DNA from 3 places in the Streptomyces sp. NPDC093598 genome. Region 1 is predicted to be linked to each of the others. Evidence: riboswitches for the same ligand, from Rfam matches in the RefSeq annotation. Region 1 holds a riboswitch; each other region holds the start of a gene.

Evidence for each region. Region 1 has a riboswitch for thiamine pyrophosphate ahead of thiO (glycine oxidase ThiO). Riboswitches for the same ligand answer to the same signal wherever they lie in the genome.
Region 2: another riboswitch for thiamine pyrophosphate. It lies ahead of ACIRDU_RS26320 (thiamine ABC transporter substrate binding subunit); the one in region 1 lies ahead of thiO (glycine oxidase ThiO).
Region 3: another riboswitch for thiamine pyrophosphate. It lies ahead of thiC (phosphomethylpyrimidine synthase ThiC); the one in region 1 lies ahead of thiO (glycine oxidase ThiO).

What each region holds. Positions count from the first base shown of each region.
Region 1 covers NZ_JBIWIV010000001.1:405,610-412,149, forward strand. Annotated here, with positions in the region: gene thiE (thiamine phosphate synthase) at 1-423, opposite strand, end outside; gene ACIRDU_RS01870 (Rv2175c family DNA-binding protein) at 704-1,069, opposite strand; gene ACIRDU_RS01875 (NAD(P)/FAD-dependent oxidoreductase) at 1,191-2,432, opposite strand; gene ACIRDU_RS01880 (hypothetical protein) at 2,465-2,815, opposite strand; TPP riboswitch at 2,868-2,979, shown strand; gene thiO (glycine oxidase ThiO) at 2,977-4,149, shown strand; gene thiS (sulfur carrier protein ThiS) at 4,146-4,346, shown strand; gene ACIRDU_RS01895 (thiazole synthase) at 4,349-5,146, shown strand; gene pknB (Stk1 family PASTA domain-containing Ser/Thr kinase) at 5,240-6,540, shown strand, end outside.
Region 2 covers NZ_JBIWIV010000010.1:96,824-103,363, forward strand. Annotated here, with positions in the region: gene pyrH (UMP kinase) at 1-308, shown strand, start outside; gene frr (ribosome recycling factor) at 475-1,032, shown strand; gene ACIRDU_RS26305 (phosphatidate cytidylyltransferase) at 1,032-2,159, shown strand; gene ACIRDU_RS26310 (SRPBCC family protein) at 2,276-2,725, shown strand; gene rlmN (23S rRNA (adenine(2503)-C(2))-methyltransferase RlmN) at 3,237-4,343, shown strand; TPP riboswitch at 4,368-4,474, shown strand; gene ACIRDU_RS26320 (thiamine ABC transporter substrate binding subunit) at 4,599-5,636, shown strand; gene ACIRDU_RS26325 (ABC transporter permease) at 5,675-6,540, shown strand, end outside.
Region 3 covers NZ_JBIWIV010000003.1:181,859-188,398, reverse strand. Annotated here, with positions in the region: gene ACIRDU_RS12645 (SsgA family sporulation/cell division regulator) at 1-364, shown strand, start outside; gene ACIRDU_RS12640 (YibE/F family protein) at 858-2,105, opposite strand; TPP riboswitch at 2,778-2,967, shown strand; gene thiC (phosphomethylpyrimidine synthase ThiC) at 2,960-4,744, shown strand; gene ACIRDU_RS12630 (hypothetical protein) at 4,820-5,683, opposite strand; gene ACIRDU_RS12625 (metallophosphoesterase) at 5,867-6,540, opposite strand, start outside.

The sequences.
Region 1 (6,540 bases):
CGGCCAGCACGGGCCGGTGCAGAAGTAGTCCACGCCCTGCTGGACGGCGGCCGCGGCGGCCTCGGGCTCGGCGTGGGTGGAGCGGCCGATCAGGACGTCGTCGCCGAGGAGCGCGCGGGCCGCGGGGACCGGCAGGTCGCCCTGGCCGAGGTGCAGGACGTCGGAGCCGGCGGCGTGGGCGACGTCCGCACGGTCGTTGACCGCGAGCAGCTTGCCGTGCCGGGCACAGGCGTCGGCGAAGACGGCCAGGTGCTCCAGCTCCTCGCCCGCCTCCATGCCCTTGTCGCGCAACTGCACGATGTCGACCCCGCCCGTCAGCACGGCGTCGAGGAACTCCCCCAGGTCGCCCTGCCGCTTGCGCGCGTCGGTGCAGAGGTAGACCCGGGCGTCGGCGAGCCGGGCCCGTGCGGTGGCGGCGGTCATGCGTGTCCCCCAGGTGTCGGTGGCGTGCGGGTGGGCCCGCGTGTCGGTCGTTCACGGGTTCCGAAGCACCCGATGGCCGTGGCGTGCGGCGCGACAGCGCCCCTGCCCCGCTGCGAACGCCTCGGGCACCTTACGCCTGCCCCGGCCCGCCACCGCCACAGCCCCGGAGAGCGCGAGCCACCCCGGGCCGTGACCCCTCGGCCACGGCCCCCACGTCGGGCGGTTGTTCAGGTCCGGCCCCGCTCACACGGCTCCGGACGGTTGTTCGGCCGCGGCCGGGTCAGACCGCGAGCGCCTGGGCGCGGCGCTTCACCTCCGTGCCGCGATTCTCGCTGAGTGCCTGCGCGGGGGTGCCGGGCAGGCTGGGGTCCGGGGTGAAGAGCCACTCCAGCATCTCTTCGTCCGTGAAGCCGTCGTCCCGCAGGAGCGTCAGGGTCCCGGACAGGCCCTTGACGACCTTGTCCCCGTCGATGAAGGCGGCAGGGACGTGCAGCGCGCGGTTCTCACCACGGCGTACGGCGATGAGCTGGCCGTCCTTGACCAGCTGCCGCACACGCGTCACCTCGACGCCGAGCTGTTCGGCGATGTCGGGGAGGGTGAGCCAGGCGGGGACGAGAGCATCGATCTTTGCGTCAATCTCGGTCACGGAAACAAGCCTGCCATCTGCCACTGACAGTCGGAAGTCAGCCCGGTCCGCCCGGGCGGACGCGCCGGGCCCGGCACCCGCCCCGGCAGCGCCGCCCCGTGCCCCTCACAAGCCCCGGTGCCTACGCCGTCGCCGCCTTCATGGGCCTGGCCGGATCCCTCAGCAGCACCGGATTCATCGCTGCTCCCGACTCGATCAGACGGCGTCCCTGCGCCAGGTCCCGGGGCCGGCCGACCGCCAGCAGCGCGACCAGCCGCCCACCGCGCAGCCAGCACACCGTCCAGGCCGGCCCGGAGGGGTCGCCCCGCCACAGGGTCGTGTCCGCGGCCGCGTGGTGCCCGGCGTACTGGACGAACCGCCCGAACTGCTCGGACCAGAAGTACGGCACCGGGTCGTACACCGCCGGTGTCTCCCCCGTGGCCCGGCCGACGATGTTCACGGCGACCGTGCGCGGCCCCTGGAGGGCGTTGTCCCAGTGGTGGACCAGCAGACGCTCGCCGTAGCGCCCGGAGGGGAAGGAGGCGCAGTCGCCGACCGCGTAGACATCCGGCACGGAGGTGCGCAGATGCTCGTCGGCCACGATCTCGGCGTGGGCGCCGAGCTCGATGCCGGAGCCTGCCAGCCAGGCCGTCGCCGGCCGGGCGCCGATGCCGACGACGACCGCGCCCGCGGGCAGCCGCGAGCCGTCGTCCAGGAGGACCGCGCCGGGCTCGACGCGCTCCACGCGCGCGTGCGTGCGCAGTACCGCGCCCGCGTCGGCGTACCAGCCGGCCATCGGGGCGGCGACCTCGGCGGGCAGCGCCCCGGCGAGCGGCCGTTCGGCGGCCTCGACGACGGTCACCGCGCAGCCCGCCTCGCGCGCGGCCGTGGCGAACTCCGCGCCGATCCAGCCCGCGCCCACGACCACGATGTCGTGCCGGCGGGCCAGCACCGGCCGCAGCCGCTCGGCGTCGTCCAGGGTGCGCAGCAGATGCACGCCCGGCACGCCCTCCGCGCCGGGCAGCCCGACCGGTTCGGCGCCGGTCGCGACGACCAGGACGTCGTACGGCACGGGCCCGTCCTCGGTGTCCATCTCGTGATCGGCGGGGCGCAGGCCCAGCACCTCGCAGCCGAGCCGCAGTTCGATGCCGAGGGCTTCGAAGTCGACGTCGAAGGCGGAGCCCTCGGACTTGCCGAGCAGGACGGCCTTGGACAACGGCGGGCGGTCGTAGGGCTGGTGCGGCTCGGCGCCGATCAGGATCACGTCACCGGTGAAGCCCTGCTCGCGCAGCGCGACGGCGGTCTGCACCCCGGCCATGCCCGCGCCCGCCACGACCACGCGCCGCGGCGCGGACGAACCTGGTTCCTGCGTCTGCTCGCTCACCTGATCACCATAGACACCTGACGATTTGTCAGTCAGTGCTCATGCGCCGTGACCTGCTGCACAACGCTCGTCCCACTGCCCCGCCGGGACTCCCACTCCCAGGTCTCCTCCAGCCGCACCCGCCCGTCGGGCAGCTCCACGACCCTCGACACGCAGTGCCCCGAGGAGGTGGTGCCGTCCCGCCCCAGCTGGACGTACCGGAAGTCCAGCCGGTCACCTTCCCGGGTACCCACGAGATGCCCCCGTACGACGTCGCCGCCCGTGTACTCGGCCCAGATCTCGCCCTCCCGTTCGTGGTACGTGAACCGGGTGCGGGTGCCCACCTGGCCGGGTGCCTGGTCGGCGACGGGGGCGAGAACGAGACCGTCGAGGGATCGGGCCATGGACGGAGGCTCCCTTACTGCGGCACACGGCATCGGGCTAGGGTGGCCAACGTAAAGCACTCGCGGGAGCCCGGACGCACCGGGCTGAGAGGGAGGCTGGCGGCCTCCGACCGTACGAACCTGATCCGGGTCATGCCGGCGAAGGGAGGGGCTGGACGCCCATGTCGCCTACGTCCACCACGTCAGACGTCCTGGTCATCGGGGGCGGGATCATCGGCCTGGTCACGGCCTGGCGGGCCGCGCAACGCGGGTTCGCCACGGCCGTCGTGGACCCCGAGCCGGGCGGCGGAGCCGCACAGGTGGCGGCCGGCATGCTGGCCGCCGTCACGGAACTGCACTACGGCGAGCAGACCCTGCTCGGTCTGAACCTCGCCTCCGCCCGGCGCTACCCGGACTTCGCCGCCGAGCTCACCGAGCTGACCGGCCAGGACCTCGGTTACCGCCGCTGCGGCACGCTCGCCGTGGCCCTGGACGCCGACGACCGGGCCCATCTGCGCGAACTGCACGCCCTTCAGCAGCAGTCGGGCCTGGATTCGCAGTGGCTGTCGGGGCGCGAGTGCCGACGCCTGGAACCGATGCTCGCGCCGGGCGTGCGCGGCGGGCTGCGGGTCGACGGCGATCACCAGATCGACCCGCGGCGGCTGGCCCGTGCCCTGGTGGCCGCGTGCGAGCGGGCGGGCGTGGTCTTCCACCGGGCGTGGGCGGAGCGGCTGACCGTCGCAGGGGACCGGGCCGCGGGTGTCGTCCTGGCCGACGGGACCGCGCCGGCCGCCGGGCAGGTGGTGCTCGCCGGGGGCAGCCTCAGCGGGCGGCTCGCGGGCGTCCCGGAACACGTGCTGCCTCCCGTGAGACCGGTGAAGGGACAGGTCGTACGGCTGACCATGCCGCAGCGGCACGGGCCGTTCCTGAGCCGGACCGTGCGCGCGGTCGTGCGCGGCAGCCACGTCTACCTGGTGCCGCGCGCGAGCGGCGAACTGGTCGTCGGAGCCACCAGCGAGGAGCAGGGCTGGGACACCACCGTGACCGCGGGCGGCGTGTACGAGCTGCTGCGGGACGCGCACGAGCTGGTCCCGGGCATCACCGAGCTGCCGCTCACCGAGACCCGGGCCGGACTGCGGCCCGGCTCCCCCGACAACGCGCCGCTGCTCGGCCCGACCGGCCTGGAGGGGCTGCTGCTGGCCACCGGGCACTACCGCAACGGCGTGCTCCTCACACCGGTGACCGGAGACGCTCTGGCGCACGCCCTGGCGACGGGCGAACTCCCCGAGGAGGCCCGGCCCTTCACGCCGAAGCGCTTCACCCCCGCCACCGCACTCACGGAGCAGCCCGCATGAACATCTCCGTCAACGGGGAGCCCCGGGACGTCCGGCCCGGCACGGCTCTCGACACCGTGGTGAGGTCGCTCACCGCCTCGTCCTCGGGCGTCGCCGCCGCCCTCAACGAAACCGTCGTCCCACGCACCCAGTGGCCCGCCACGCCCCTGGCCGAGGGAGACCGCGTGGAAGTCCTCACCGCCGTCCAAGGAGGCTGACCATGGCCGACGATCCGTTTCTCCTCGGTGGTACGTCCTTCACGTCCCGCCTGATCATGGGCACGGGCGGGGCGCCCAGCCTCGACGTGCTGGAGCGCTCGCTGGTGGCGTCCGGGACGGAGCTGACGACGGTCGCGATGCGCCGGGTGAACGCCTCGGTGCACGGCTCGGTGCTGTCCGTGCTCGACAAGCTCGGCATCGGGGTGCTGCCCAACACGGCGGGCTGCTTCACCGCCGGGGAGGCCGTCCTCACGGCCCGCCTCGCGCGCGAGGCCCTCGGCACCGACCTGATCAAGCTGGAGGTCATCGCCGACGAGCGCACCTTGCTGCCGGACCCGATCGAGACACTGGAGGCGGCCGAGACACTGGTGGACGACGGCTTCACGGTGCTGCCGTACACCAACGACGACCCCGTCCTGGCGCGGAAGCTGGAGGACGTGGGCTGTGCGGCGATCATGCCGCTCGGCTCGCCGATCGGCTCCGGGCTCGGGATCCGCAACCCGCACAACTTCCAGCTGATCGTCGAGCACGCGCGCGTGCCGGTGATCCTGGACGCGGGCGCCGGTACGGCCTCGGACGCGGCGCTGGCGATGGAGCTGGGGTGCGCGGGTGTGATGCTGGCCTCGGCGGTGACGCGAGCGCAGGAGCCCGTGCTGATGGCCGACGCGATGCGGCACGCCGTGGAGGCGGGGCGGCTGGCGTACCGGGCCGGGCGTATCCCACGGCGGCATTTCGCGGAGGCGTCGTCACCGACGGAGGGCATGGCCGCGCTGGACCCGGAGCGGCCCGCTTTCCGGTAGGGGGCGCGGTACACGTCACAGGTCGGCTGCAGTCCCGCCCCGAAAACAGGCGACGCGGGAGAGCTGTCGGTCGTGACTCGTACACTCGCCTGCGTGGACACGACCCTTCAGGACCCTTTGGTCGGGCAGGTGCTCGACGGCCGGTACCGCATCGACGCGCGGATCGCGGTCGGCGGGATGGCCACGGTCTACCGGGCCGTGGACACCCGGCTCGACCGGGTCCTCGCGCTCAAGGTGATGCACCCCTCCCTCGCGGTCGACGCCTCGTTCGTCGAGCGGTTCATCCGCGAGGCGAAGTCCGTGGCCCGGCTGGCCCATCCGAACGTGGTGCAGGTCTTCGACCAGGGCACCGACGGCTCGTACGTGTACCTGGCGATGGAGTACGTGGCGGGCTGCACCCTGCGGGACGTGCTGCGCGAGCGCGGGGCACTGCAACCGCGTGCCGCCCTGGACATCCTGGAGCCGGTGCTGGCCGCGCTGGGCGCCGCGCACCGCGCCGGTTTCGTGCACCGCGACATGAAGCCGGAGAACGTCCTGATAGGGGACGACGGCAGGGTCAAGGTCGCCGACTTCGGTCTCGTGCGGGCCGTGGACACGGTGACGAACACCACCGGCACCGTGCTCGGCACGGTGTCGTACCTCGCGCCCGAGCAGATAGAGAGCGGCACCGCGGACCCCCGCGTCGACGTGTACGCGTGCGGCGTGATGCTGTACGAGATGCTGACCGGCGACAAGCCGCACGACGGGGACTCCCCCGCCGTGATCCTCTACAAGCACCTGCACGAGGACGTCCCGCCGCCCTCGGCCGCCGTGCCCGGTCTGGCGTACGAGCTGGACGAGATGGTGGCCTCGGCGACGGCCCGCACCCCGGCCGTCCGCCCGCACGACGCGGTGGCGCTGCTCGCGCAGGTCCGCGACGGGCGCGGCCGGCTCAGCGCGGACCAGCTGGACGCGGTGCCGCCGCAGGCGCTCACGGTGGACCACGACAACGGCGACGACCGGACGACCGTGATCCCGCGCGCTCTCACCACACCGCGCCCGCTGCCGGTCGACGAGGACGGCGAGACCTCCGGGGCCGTGCTCAACCGCACCAGCCGCTTCGAGTCCCCGCCGCCACCCCCGCCGTCCCGGCGCCGCCCGGGATCGCGGCGCGGCCCGGCGGCGATCGTCGTCGCCGTCCTGCTCGTGCTCGGCCTCGGCGCCGGGATCTGGTACATCAACTCCGGCCAGTTCACCAAGGTCCCGCCGCTGCTGGCGAAGACCCAGGACGAGGCGGAAGACCGGCTGCAGGACGCGGGCCTGGAGGTCGGCAAGGTCAGCCACGCCCACAGCGACACCGTCAAGCGCGGCACGATCATCGGCACCAACCCTGAGCCGGGCGCCCGTATCCGCGT
Region 2 (6,540 bases), on a different contig from region 1:
ACACCACCGCCGCCCAGCGCGCCCTGGAGATCGACGCCGAGGCGCTGCTGATGGGCAAGAACGGCGTGGACGGGGTCTACGACTCCGACCCCAAGACCAACCCCGACGCGGTGAAGTTCGATCACCTCGGCTACGGCGAGGTCATCACGCGCGATCTGAAGGTCGCCGACGCCACGGCCGTGACGCTGTGCCGCGACAACAAGCTCCCGATCGTGGTCTTCGAGCTGCTGGCGGAGGGCAACATCGGACGCGCCGTCAAGGGTGAGAAGATCGGCACGCTGGTGGGGGACCCCGGCAGCCGGGACTGACACCCCGGGAACAACCCCGTCCGGGGGACGGACGGGACGGAGCCGGGCCGGGGGATGGACAATGTCCTGCCGGTCGGGAACCGTGCAGGAAGAAGACGCGACGCAGCCGGCCGCCGCCCCACATGGAACCGCAGCCGGGCCTACTCAAGACACGCAGGAGCAAGTGGTGATCGAAGAGACCCTCCTCGAGGCCGAGGAGAAGATGGAGAAGGCCGTCGTGGTCGCCAAGGAGGACTTCGCCGCGATCCGCACCGGCCGTGCGCACCCGGCGATGTTCAACAAGATCGTGGCCGACTATTACGGCGCGCCGACGCCGATCAACCAGCTGGCCTCGTTCTCCGTGCCCGAGCCGCGTATGGCCGTGGTGACCCCCTTCGACAAGAGCGCGCTGCGCAACATCGAGCAGGCGATCCGCGACTCCGACCTGGGCGTCAACCCGAGCAACGACGGCAACATCATCCGTGTGGTGTTCCCCGAGCTGACCGAGGAGCGCCGCCGCGAGTACATCAAGGTCGCCAAGGGCAAGGGCGAGGACGCGAAGATCTCGATTCGCTCCGTGCGCCGCAAGGCCAAGGAGGCCATCGACAAGCTGATCAAGGACGGCGAGGTCGGCGAGGACGAGGGCCGCCGTGCGGAGAAGGAGCTCGACGACACCACCGCGAAGTACGTCGCGCAGGTGGACGAGCTCCTGAAGCACAAGGAAGCGGAGCTGCTCGAGGTCTGATGAACGACTCTTCCTGGGGGGCGCCGCCACAGGCCGGGTACTGGGGGCCCACCGACCAAGGGCATGGTCATGGGCACGTCCAGGGTCCAGGCCACGGGCACGTCCAGAGGGCCGCTCCGGCGGGTCCCGCATACGATGCGTATGAAGCGCCTCAGACTCGCCCCATGCCCATCGTGCCCGACGTGACCGCATTCGGCGGTAACCAGGATGACGACCGGGGGGCTGCTCGGCTGAGCGGCCGCCCGGTCCGAAACGACACGAATCCGGAGCCCATGCCCGACGCCTCGCAGCCGGCGCCCAAGCCGCCGAAGAAGAGCGCGGGTCGCGATCTGAGTGCCGCGATAGGGGTCGGCGTCGGGCTCGGTGCGGTGATCGTCGCGTCGCTGTTCGTCGTCAAGGCCGTGTTCGTCGGCGTCGTCGCGGTGGCCGTGGTGGTGGGCCTGTGGGAGCTGACCAAGCGGCTGGAGGAACGCAAGGGCATCCGGGCGCCCCTCGTGCCGCTCGCGCTCGGCGGTGCCGCCATGGTCATCGCCGGGTACGTGCGGGGCGCCGAGGGCGCGTGGGTGGCGATGGCGCTCACCGCACTGGCCGTCCTGGCCTGGCGCATGACCGAACCGCCCGAGGGCTACCTGAGGGACGTCACGGCGGGCGTCTTCGCGGCGTTCTACGTGCCGTTCCTCGCGACCTTCGTCGCGATGATGCTGACCGCGGACGACGGGCCGCAGCGGGTGCTCACCTTCCTGCTGCTCACGGTCGTCAGCGACACCGGGGCCTACGCCGTCGGCTGGCGGTTCGGCCGGCACAAGCTCGCCCCGCGCATCAGCCCCGGCAAGACCCGCGAGGGCCTGCTCGGCGCGGTCTCCTTCGCCATGGTCGCGGGGGCACTGTGCATGCAGTTCCTCATCGACGACGGTGCCTGGTGGCAGGGCTTGGTGCTGGGCCTCGCGGTCGCGGTCACCGCCACGCTCGGCGACCTCGGCGAGTCCATGATCAAGCGGGACCTCGGCATCAAGGACATGGGCACGCTGCTGCCGGGCCACGGCGGCATCATGGACCGGCTCGACTCGCTGCTGCCCACGGCTCCGGTGGTGTGGCTGCTGCTCGTGCTGTTCGTCGGGTCCGGCTGAAGCGACCTTCGACGGCGAGCCCCTGCCCCGCCGGGCAGGGGCTCGCCGTCGTCTCGGGGAGACGCCCGAGGGCCTGAAGTGGGACGATGCAGATGTACCTCCCAAAGGAGGCCATCATGGCCATCATCCGAGAGAGTATCGACGTCGACCGCCGTCCCGAGGAGGTCTACCAGTACGTCATGGACGCTCCGCGCATGCCGGAGTGGCAGTTGAGCGCCGTGTCCGCGGAGCGCCTAAACGAGGGGCCCGTCGGCGTCGGCACCAAGGTCCGGGTGACCCGGCACATCGGCCGCCGCGTCATGCCGATGACCATGGAGGTCACCGAGTACGATCCGCCGCACAGCTGGGGCATGCGCGGCGTCGACGGGCCGGTCCGGGCTCAGGTGCACGGCGAGGTCGAGCCCTACGACGAGGGCCGCCGCTCGCGCGTCACGATCGACATCGACTTCGAGGGCCACGGCATGGGCAAGGTCCTGGTCCCGCTCGTCGTACGCCCCCAGGTCCGCAAGGAACTCCCGCGCAACGAGCAACTCCTCAAGGACCGGCTCGAGCACACGGGCGAGTAGAGCGCCCCGCCCCCGGCGGCTCCGACGGCTCGGCTGAGCGCCGCCGGGGGAACCTCCAGCCGTTCCGGCGCAGCTTGAAGACGACGAACACCCCGCACAGGGCCCACACCCCGAGGAAGGCCCACTTGAACCACGGGGGGCCTTGCCACTTTTCCGCCAGGTGCATCGAAGCCGTGTAGAAGGACATCATTGCTCGCGCGTGCCCGGCGTCATGCGCAGGAACACTCGGTTCCGCGAGGCTGAGCGAATCCTCGGTTCCTGTCTGCCGTGCGTCTGGACCGCTTTCGGTCCCACGAACGCGGCGATCCACTGGCTGTCGACCGAGCGCCGGACCCGGCACGACCTCGAAGTGACGCGAGCGTTCAGCAGCGGTGATCGCGGCAACCGAGCACGTCGGGCGGTCCTGAGCCGTGCGAAGCCGACCAACGCTGACAGGTGGCACCCACGGGTGACCGCCCCCACCCCACTCCGGCCTGGGCAACCGGAGTTGATCTGCGACACTGGGAGGGTTATGCCTGCACCCGGAGAACTCACTTTCGTCGCCCCCCGCGGAGCCAAGAAGCCGCCGCGGCATCTCGCCGATCTCACTCCTGCCGAGCGCAAGGAGGCCGTCGCCGCTGTCGGGGAGAAGCCGTTTCGTGCCAAGCAGCTCTCGCAGCACTACTTCGCGCGGTACGCGCATGATCCGGAGCAGTGGACCGACATTCCGGCCGGTGCTCGCGGGCGGCTGCAGGAGGCGCTGCTGCCCGAGCTGATGACCGTCGTGCGGCATCTGTCGACCGACCAGGGCACCACTCGTAAGACGCTGTGGCGGCTGTTCGACGGGACGCTCGTCGAGTCGGTGCTGATGCGCTACCCGGACCGGGTGACCATGTGCATCAGCTCGCAGGCCGGATGCGGTATGAACTGCCCGTTCTGCGCGACCGGGCAGGCCGGGCTGGACCGCAATCTGTCCACAGCCGAGATCGTGCACCAGATCGTGGACGGCATGCGGGCCCTGCGGGACGGGGAGGTGCCCGGCGGTCCCGCGCGGCTCAGCAACATCGTCTTCATGGGCATGGGTGAGCCGCTCGCCAACTACAACCGGGTCATCGGATCCATCCGGCGGCTCACCGATCCTGAGCCCGATGGCCTCGGCCTGTCCCAGCGCGGCATCACCGTCTCCACCGTCGGGCTCGTCCCGGCCATTCACCGGTTCTCCGACGAGGGCTTCAAGTGCCGCCTCGCCATCTCGCTGCACGCCCCCGACGACGAGCTGCGCGACACCCTCGTCCCCGTGAACACGCGCTGGAAGGTCCGCGAGGTGCTGGACGCCGGCTTCGAGTACAGCGCCAAGTCCGGGCGGCGGCTGTCCATCGAGTACGCGCTGATCCGGGACATCAACGACCAGGCGTGGCGCGGTGACCGGCTCGGCCGGATGCTCAAGGGCAGGCCGGTGCACGTCAACCTCATTCCGCTGAATCCGACGCCCGGGTCGAAGTGGACGGCCTCCCGGCCGGAGGACGAGAAGGCGTTCGTGGAGGCCATCGCCGCGCATGGTGTGCCGGTGACGATCCGGGACACTCGTGGTCAGGAGATCGACGGGGCGTGTGGTCAGCTCGCCGCCACCGAACGGTAGTCTGACCGCCGTAAGAACATCTGCATATTCCGACAGGGGAGCGCCACAGCGCTGAGAGTGCGGCACACGGCCGCAGACCCTCCGAACCTGGCCCAGGTCATTCTGGGTAGGGAGATCGGTCACCACTCGAGCTGTTGCGTCCTGCCCGGGACCCCGGAAGTCCCGGGCAGGACCGCGTCTTCTCCTGGTCACTCCAGGAGGAATCCAGTGAACATCAACGCAAAGCGGCTGACGGCGGCGGTCGTCGGACTCGGCATGGCCGGCACGCTCGCCGCGTGCGGGTCGTCCGACGGCGGTCAGGGGTCCGGTGACTCCAAGACCGTGACGCTCGTCAGCCACGACTCGTGGGCCGCGTCCAAGGACGTCATCGCGGCCTTCGAGAAGCAGTCCGGCTACAAGGTCGACGTCCTGAAGGACGGCGATGCCGGGCAGGCCGTGAACAAGGCCATCCTGACCAAGGACAACCCGCAGGGTGACGTCTTCTTCGGCGTCGACAACACCCTGCTGTCCCGCGCCCTCGACAACGGCCTCTTCCAGCCGTACGAGGCGAAGGGCTCCGACCGGATCAAGGCCGAGTACCGGGTCGATCAGGAACAGCATCGCGTCACGCCCGTCGACACCGGCGACATCTGCGTGAACTACGACAAGAAGTACTTCGCCGATCACAAGCTGGAACCGCCGCGGAGCTTCGACGATCTCGTCAAGCCGCAGTACAGGAACCTGCTCGTGACCGAGAACGCCTCCGCCTCCTCGCCCGGGCTCGGCTTCCTGCTCGGCACCGCCGCGAAGTACGGGGACGCCGGCTGGGAGGGCTACTGGAAGAAGCTCAAGGCCAACGGCGTGAAGGTCGTCGACGGCTGGGAGCAGGCCTACAACGAGGAGTTCTCCGGCTCGGCCGGCGGCAAGAAGGCCAAGGGCGACCGGCCGCTCGTCGTGTCGTACGCCTCCTCGCCGCCCGCCGAGGTCGTCTTCGCCGACCCGAAGCCGAGCACGGCGCCGACCGGGGTCGCCGAGGGCACCTGCTTCCGGCAGGTCGAGTACGCGGGGCTGCTCAGCAACGCGAAGAACACCAAGGGCGGCAAGGCGTTCCTGGACTTCCTGATCAGCGAGCGGTTCCAGCAGGACATGCCGCTCAACATGTTCGTGTACCCGGTGCGCGAGGGCGCCCAGGTGCCGCCGGAGTTCGTGCAGTACGGGCCGCAGGCGAAGGACCCCGAGACCATGGACCCGGCGAAGATCGCCGACCATCGCGACCAGTGGGTCAAGTCGTGGACCTCACTCGTACTGAAGTAGCCGTTCGGAGGCGGGGCGCGGCGGCGCGGTTCGGTCTGCTGGCCGTGCCGGTCGCGTTCTTCGCCGTCTTCTTCGCCTACCCCGTCGCCGCGATCGTCGCGCGCGGTCTGAAGGCCGACGGGACCTGGCACCTCGCACGGATCGGGGAGGTGCTGGCGCAGTCCGACGTCCGGCACGTCCTGTGGTTCACCACCTGGCAGGCGCTGGTCTCCACCGCGCTCACCCTGCTCGTCGCGCTGCCCGGCGCGTACGTCTTCGCGCGCTTCGACTTCCCGGGCAAGCAGGTCCTGCGGGCGGTGGTGACCGTGCCGTTCGTGCTGCCGACGGTCGTCGTCGGTACGGCGTTCCTGGCGCTGGTCGGGCGGGGCGGGCTGCTCGACGAGCTGTGGGGCGTACGGCTGGACACCACCGTGTGGGCGATCCTGCTCGCGCACGTCTTCTTCAACTACGCGGTCGTCGTCCGGACGGTCGGCGGGCTCTGGGGGCAGCTGGACCCGCGGCAGGAGGAGGCCGCCCGGATGCTCGGGGCGTCCCCGCTGAAGGCCTGGCGGCAGGTCACCCTGCCCGCGCTCGCCCCGGCCGTGGCCGCCGCCGCACTCATGGTCTTCCTGTTCACCTTCACCTCCTTCGGCGTCGTGCAGATCCTCGGCGGGCCCACCTTCTCCACCCTGGAGGTGGAGATCTACCGGCAGACGTCCGAGATCTTCGACCTGTCCACGGCCGCCGTGCTGACGCTGATCCAGTTCGTCGCGGTGGGCGCGATCCTCGCCCTGCACGCCTGGACCGTGCGGCGGCGGGAGACCGCGCTGCGGCTGGTGGACGCGTCCGTGACCGCGCGCCGGCCGCGCGGCGCGGGGCAGTGGGCGCTGCTGGGCGGGGTTCTCGTCACCGTCGCCGTGCTGCT
Region 3 (6,540 bases), on a different contig from region 1:
GGTGGAGCTGCGCTATGAGTCCAGTGATCCCTATGCCGTCCGGCTGACTTTCCACTTGCCCGGTGATGCCCCGGTGACGTGGGCTTTTGGGCGGGAGTTGCTGATCGACGGGGTCGGCCGGCCGTGCGGGGAGGGCGATGTGCGGGTCACGCCCGTCGACCCCGACGCGTTGGGCGAGGTGTTGATCCGGCTTCAGGTGGGCAGCGACCAGGCGTTGTTCCGGTCGTCGACGGCACCGCTCGTCGCTTTCCTCGACCGTACGGACAAGCTGGTGCCGCTGGGCCAGGAGGGCTCACTCGCCGACTTCGACGCCCACTTGGACGAGGCCTTGGACCGCATCCTCGCCGAGCAGGGCGCCGGCTGACACATGGATCCGGCGGCACGGTGGAGTAACGCTTCACCGGATGCCGCCGAGCTGTGCAGGAACGCTTCTTCCTGCGATCTTCGTATGACCGGGCGATCTTCTCGCGGTGGGGCAGGGGCTCTTTCCGCCGGAGGAGGCCCGGCCGCTGCGGTTGATGCGCCGGGAGGCGCGGCGCGAACCGGCCGGCGAATGTGCGGCGCGGCCGAGGCGGCGGGTGTGCGGGACGCCCGCGGGGCGGTGGATGTGCTGCACGCGGCCGAGACGACGGACATGCCGGACGCTGCCGAGACGACGGGTGTGCGAGGCGCTGCCGAGTTCACTGATGTGCGGGACGCCGCGAGGCCCCGACGTCCGGGAGGGGGCCTGAGGCCGAGTCGCTCGGAGTCGGCGCCGCTCCCCGGGGCCGGGCGTCGCACAGCGGAGCGGCCTGAGCGCGGGGCCGCTTCATCCGCTGCGCCCGATGCTGTGCACAGGCCTCCGCCACGCGGACGCGTCAGCGCTTGCGGCGCCTCCCCCTCCCCCCGCGTGCCGCCACGGAGGCCTCCGGGGCGGGCTCCGCTCCGGGGCGGTCGGCCGAGACGACCAGCGCCGCCAGGGCCGTGGTGACCGGCACCGAAGCGACCAGGCCGATCGAACCGACCAGTGTGCGCACGATCTCCTCCGCGACCAGCTCGCTGTTGGCGACCGTCCCCACACTGCTCTGCGCGATCGAGAACAGCAGCAGCAGCGGCAGCGCCGCACCCGCGTAGGCGAGGACGAGCGTGTTGACGACCGAGGCGATGTGATCGCGGCCGATCCGGATGCCCGCGCGGTAGAGCCCGCGCCAGCCCATCGACGGATTGGCCTCGTGCAGCTCCCAGACCGCCGATGTCTGCGTGACCGTCACGTCGTCGAGTACGCCCAGCGAGCCGATGATGACGCCGGCCAGCAGCAGACCGCTCATGTCGATCGTCGGGTAGAGGCCGTGGATCAGGCCGGTGTTGTCGTCGGTGTTGCCGGTGAGCGCGGCCCAGTCGATGAACACCGAGCCCAGGATGCCGATCAGCAGCAGGGAGATGAGGGTGCCGAGCACCGCCACGGAAGTCCGGGCCGACAGGCCGTGACACAGGTACAGGGCGATGAGCATGATGGCGCTCGCGCCCACCACCGCCACGACCAAGGGGTTCGAGCCCTGCAGGATCGCGGGCAGGATGAAGAAGTTCAGCACCAGGAAGCTCATGGCCAGCGCCACCAGGGCCATGACCCCCCGCAGCCGCCCGACGACCACGACGGCGAGCGCGAAGATGCCGGCGAGCAGCGCCATGGGCAGACGGCGGTTGATGTCGGTGACCGAGTACTGCAGGTCCTTCGGTGCCGAGGGCTCGTAGGCGACCACGACCTCCTGGCCCTCGTGCAACTGGCGGGACTGGTCCGGCTGGACGATCTCAGTGAACGTACGGCCCTTGTCGTCGCCGCTGTCGACCCGGATCGTCGCCCGCTTGCAGGTGCCCTTCTCCTGCTGCACCGCCGAGGAACCCTCCGCGGTGGAGGTGTCGCCGGTCGGCGGAACGCCCGAGGCGCCGGCCTCCCTGCAGCTCACCTCGACCACCTTGGTGACCGTGGCATCCTGCGTCTGCCGGTCGAAGCCGACGCCGGTGCGCTCGTGCGCCGGGGCGCCGCCCGGCCACAGCACGGCGAGACCGACCAGCACCGCCACGGCGAACGGGATCAGGACCGCCGCGATGACCTTGCGCAGGTGCATGGAGACGGGCGTGGCCGGACCGTGGTTGTGCGAGTGTCCATGCCCGCCACCCGGTGCGGAGCCGGGGCCGTGCCCTCCGTGCCCGTCGCCTCCACCGTGCCCGTCGCCTCCACCGTGCCCGTCGCCTCCACCGTGGCCGTGCCCATCACCTCCGCCCGACCCTGAATCGTGCCCGCCACGGGGGCCGGGGCCCTGCCCCCCGACGGGACCGCCGTGGCCGCCACCGGAATAGCCGCCACCCTGGCCGCCACCGGAGCCCGGCCCGTACTCACCGCTGGGACGGGAACCGTATGCACCGCCGGTACCCGAGCGGTACTCACCGCCGGAGCCGGGACCACGCTCACCGCCGGAGCCCGAGCGGTACTCTCCGCCGGTACCCGAGCCGTACTCGCTGTCGGAGCCGGGACCACGTTCGCCGCCGCCCCCGGGGGCGAAATCCGAGCCACGCCCGTACCCGGGCGCAGGGCTCTGCCCCCTGGTCGGCTCTCTCCCGGCCCCGGTGGCGAAACCATGGCCGTTGCCACGGCCGTCGCCGTTTCCGGCGCCGGATCCGCGGGGCGGCTCGGGTGGTGGGTAGGGGGGACGCTGCGTCGTGGTCACCGACCGATCATCGCAAGAACGAGGGGGGCCCTCTGTTCACCGCGCCAGAATTGCCGCTAGCGTGGGGGCACCTTTTGTACACGCGGGAGCTCGGAGCACCGGGCTGAGAGGGCGCTGACCTCCGTCCCAGCGATGTTTCACATGAAACATCGCCGGAGTCGAGTGATGTTTCACACGAAACGTCGCCGGACGGAAACCGCTGCGTCGACCGCCGAACCTGTTACCGGGTAATGCCGGCGTAGGGAGTAGGTCTGATGACCAGCAAGGACGCACGCACGCCTGCCTCCGTTCAGGACGAGAAGTCCGAGGAGGCCGGAAAGTCCATCGGCTGGCACAAGGCGTACGTCGAGGGCACCCGCCCCGACCTGCGCGTGCCGGTCCGTCAGGTGCACCTCACCAACGGCCAGTCGATCACGCTGTACGACACGTCGGGTCCGTACACCGATCCACTCGTCGACACCGACGTCCGCAGGGGCCTGGCGCCGCTGCGCGAGAACTGGATCATCGCCCGCGGTGACACCGAGGAGTACGCGGGCCGCCCCGTCCGCCCCGAGGACGACGGCATCAAGCACACCTCGCCCCGCGGCGGTCTCCGCAACCTGGACGCGGTCTTCCCCGGCCGGCCGCGCCAGCCGCGCCGCGGCAGGGAGGGACAGGCGGTCACGCAACTCGCGTACGCCCGCCGCGGCGAGATCACGCCCGAGATGGAGTACGTCGCCATCCGGGAGAACGTGTCGCCCGAGGTCGTGCGCGACGAGATCGCCGCCGGCCGGGCTGTGCTGCCGGCCAACGTCAACCACCCGGAGATCGAGCCGATGATCATCGGCAAGCGGTTCCTGGTGAAGGTCAACGCCAACATCGGCAACTCGGCGGTGACGTCCTCCATCGAGGAGGAGGTGGAGAAGATGACCTGGGCGACCCGCTGGGGCGCCGACACGGTCATGGACCTGTCCACCGGCCGCAACATCCACACCACCCGCGAGTGGGTGCTGCGCAACTCTCCCGTCCCCATCGGCACCGTGCCGCTCTACCAGGCCCTGGAGAAGGTCGACGGCCGGGCCGAAGAGCTGACCTGGGAGATCTACAAGGACACGGTCATCGAACAGGCCGAGCAGGGCGTGGATTACATGACGGTCCACGCGGGCGTGCGTCTGGCGTACGTGCCCCTGACGGCGAACCGCAAGACCGGCATCGTCTCCCGCGGCGGTTCGATCATGGCCGCCTGGTGCCTCGCGCACCACAAGGAGTCGTTCCTGTACGAGAACTTCGAGGAGCTCTGCGAAATCCTCGCCGCGTACGACGTCACGTACTCGCTCGGCGACGGCCTCAGGCCCGGCTCGATCGCGGACGCCAACGACGAGGCGCAGTTCGCGGAGCTGCGCACACTCGGGGAACTCAACCGGATCGCGAAGCGTTTCAACGTTCAGACCATGATCGAGGGCCCGGGCCACGTCCCGATGCACAAGATCAAGGAGAACATCGACCTTCAGCAGGAGATCTGCGATGAAGCTCCGTTCTATACGCTCGGCCCGCTGACCACGGACGTCGCCCCGGCGTACGACCACATCACCTCCGGCATCGGCGCCGCGATGATCGCCTGGTGGGGCACGGCGATGCTGTGTTACGTGACGCCCAAGGAGCACCTGGGCCTGCCGAACCGTGACGACGTCAAGACCGGCGTCATCACCTACAAGATCGCCGCCCACGCAGCCGACCTCGCCAAGGGACACCCGGGTGCGCAGGAGTGGGACGACGCCCTCTCCGACGCCCGTTTCGAGTTCCGGTGGGAGGACCAGTTCAACCTGGCCCTCGACCCGGACACGGCACGGGAGTTCCACGACGAGACCCTGCCCGCCGAGCCGGCCAAGACGGCTCACTTCTGCTCGATGTGCGGTCCCAAGTTCTGCAGCATGAAGATCTCACAGGACATCCGCCGTGAACACGGCGGCACCCGGACCGAGATCGAGGAGGGCATGGCCCTGAAGTCGAAGGAGTTCGCGGCCAGCGGGAACCGTGTGTACCTGCCCATCGCGGACTGACCCGGCCGCGCACAGGCCCGGGGGCCGATGGTCCCCCGGCCTGTGGGAGGTGCCTGCTCGGACGGGATCCGACGGCTACTCCGGCTGATGCTCCGGTCCTCCGAAGTCCGGGCTGGTGTAGTCCGGACTGCTGAAGCTGGGGCGCGAGCCGCGGTCGCCGTCGTCCGGGCTGGTGAACCCCGGGCGGTCGTAGCCGAGGTGCGGCATGCGGCTGACCGGCGTGGACGAGGGCGTGGGGTGCAGCGCGGCGGCCGCGCCGGGGTCGACGAGTGCTTCCCGCAGGAAGGGCAGGACGCCGCGTTCCAGCAGCGCATCGTGCCAGGCCTCCTTGGCCCGGGCCACTTCCTCCAGCAGCTCGCCGTACGGCCCGCCTTCGGCCGTGGGCTTGTTCCGCAGGGCCGTGAGCAGCAGTCCCACCGCGGCGACAAGGATCGCCACCGCGGTCACGGCGCCGAACACCCAGCCCGTGGTGAGCATGGTCCGGGCGAATCCCTGCTCGGGGTCGAGCATCTGCAGGATGTAGCCGACGAGCAGGAAGATCGCCGCCGCGGTTCCGGCCAGGACGGGTGCGAGGACGGCGACGACGGCGACGGCGCCCGCGCCGGTGGCCTCGGCGACGCCCATGGTGGCGGCGAGCCCCGACGCGCCCGCACCCGGCTCGGAGGAACCGGACTCGCGCACGGCCGTCGAGGCGGACGACGCCGGCTGACGCAGTTCGTCGCGGACCTTGACGTAGTACTGGTACTCGGTCGACGCGGCGGCCGTGATGAGCGCGGTGGCGTTCAGCGCCATGGTGCGCAGCTGTTCGGGGTTGAGCCGCTGTCCGACAGCGGCCAGTTCGGGACGGTGTGGTGCGGAGCGCAGCGCCTCATCGAGGATCCGCTCGTATTCCTGGCGGTCCTCGCTCAGCAGGTGCTGCGGAACGCTGTTCATGTGCATCCCCCGATGCTCCGTAGGGCTTGGGGCTCGGCATGCTGACGAGCCGTCGGGCAGAAACGGAGGGGAGCCTGCTACGGATAAGCCGATGGTAGAGCGGTGACGGTATGCGGTGACAGGGGGTTTACCGAAATTGACCCGTCACCGGGCCGGTCCTCCGACCGGGAACGCCTGCCCGGTAAACGTTCACGCATCCAGCGGCAGTTGCTGGACCAGCAGCTTTCCGGCCATGGTCACGCCGCCGTCCATCGCGATGGCGAGTCCGTCGGCGTAGACGTGCGGTCCCTCGATGACCGGGTCGCTGTTGTCCTCGTCCTCCTCGGCACCGACCTCGCCCAGCAGATAGGGAATCGGGCTGTGTCCGTGAACGATGCGGGTGCCACCGTACGTATCGAGCAGGGAGCGCACGGCGTCCGCGCCGCCCTCGTCGCGGAAGGAGAACCGCTTGGTGAACTTGCGGAACAGGTCCCAGACCTCGTCCGCGTCATTGCGGGTGATCGTCTCCCGGACGGTGTCGTTGACCTCTTCGATGGAGCGGCCGTAGTCGAGGTAGGCGGTGGTGTCGGAGTGGACGAGCAGGTGGCCGTCGACCTCCTCGACGGCGTCCAGGCGGGACATCCACTGCAGGTGGTGGTCCTGGAGGCGGTCCATGTCGGTCTTCTGGCCGCCGTTGAGCAGCCAGGCCGCCTGGAAGGTGGCGGTGCCCGCACCGGAGTTGACGGGGGTGTCGCCGAACCGCTTCGCGCCCAGCAGCAGCAGCTCGTGATTGCCCATGAGCGCCTTGCAGTAGCCGCCGGCCGCGGCGGCCTCGGCGGACAGTCGCATCACCAGGTCGATGACGCCGATGCCGTCCGGGCCGC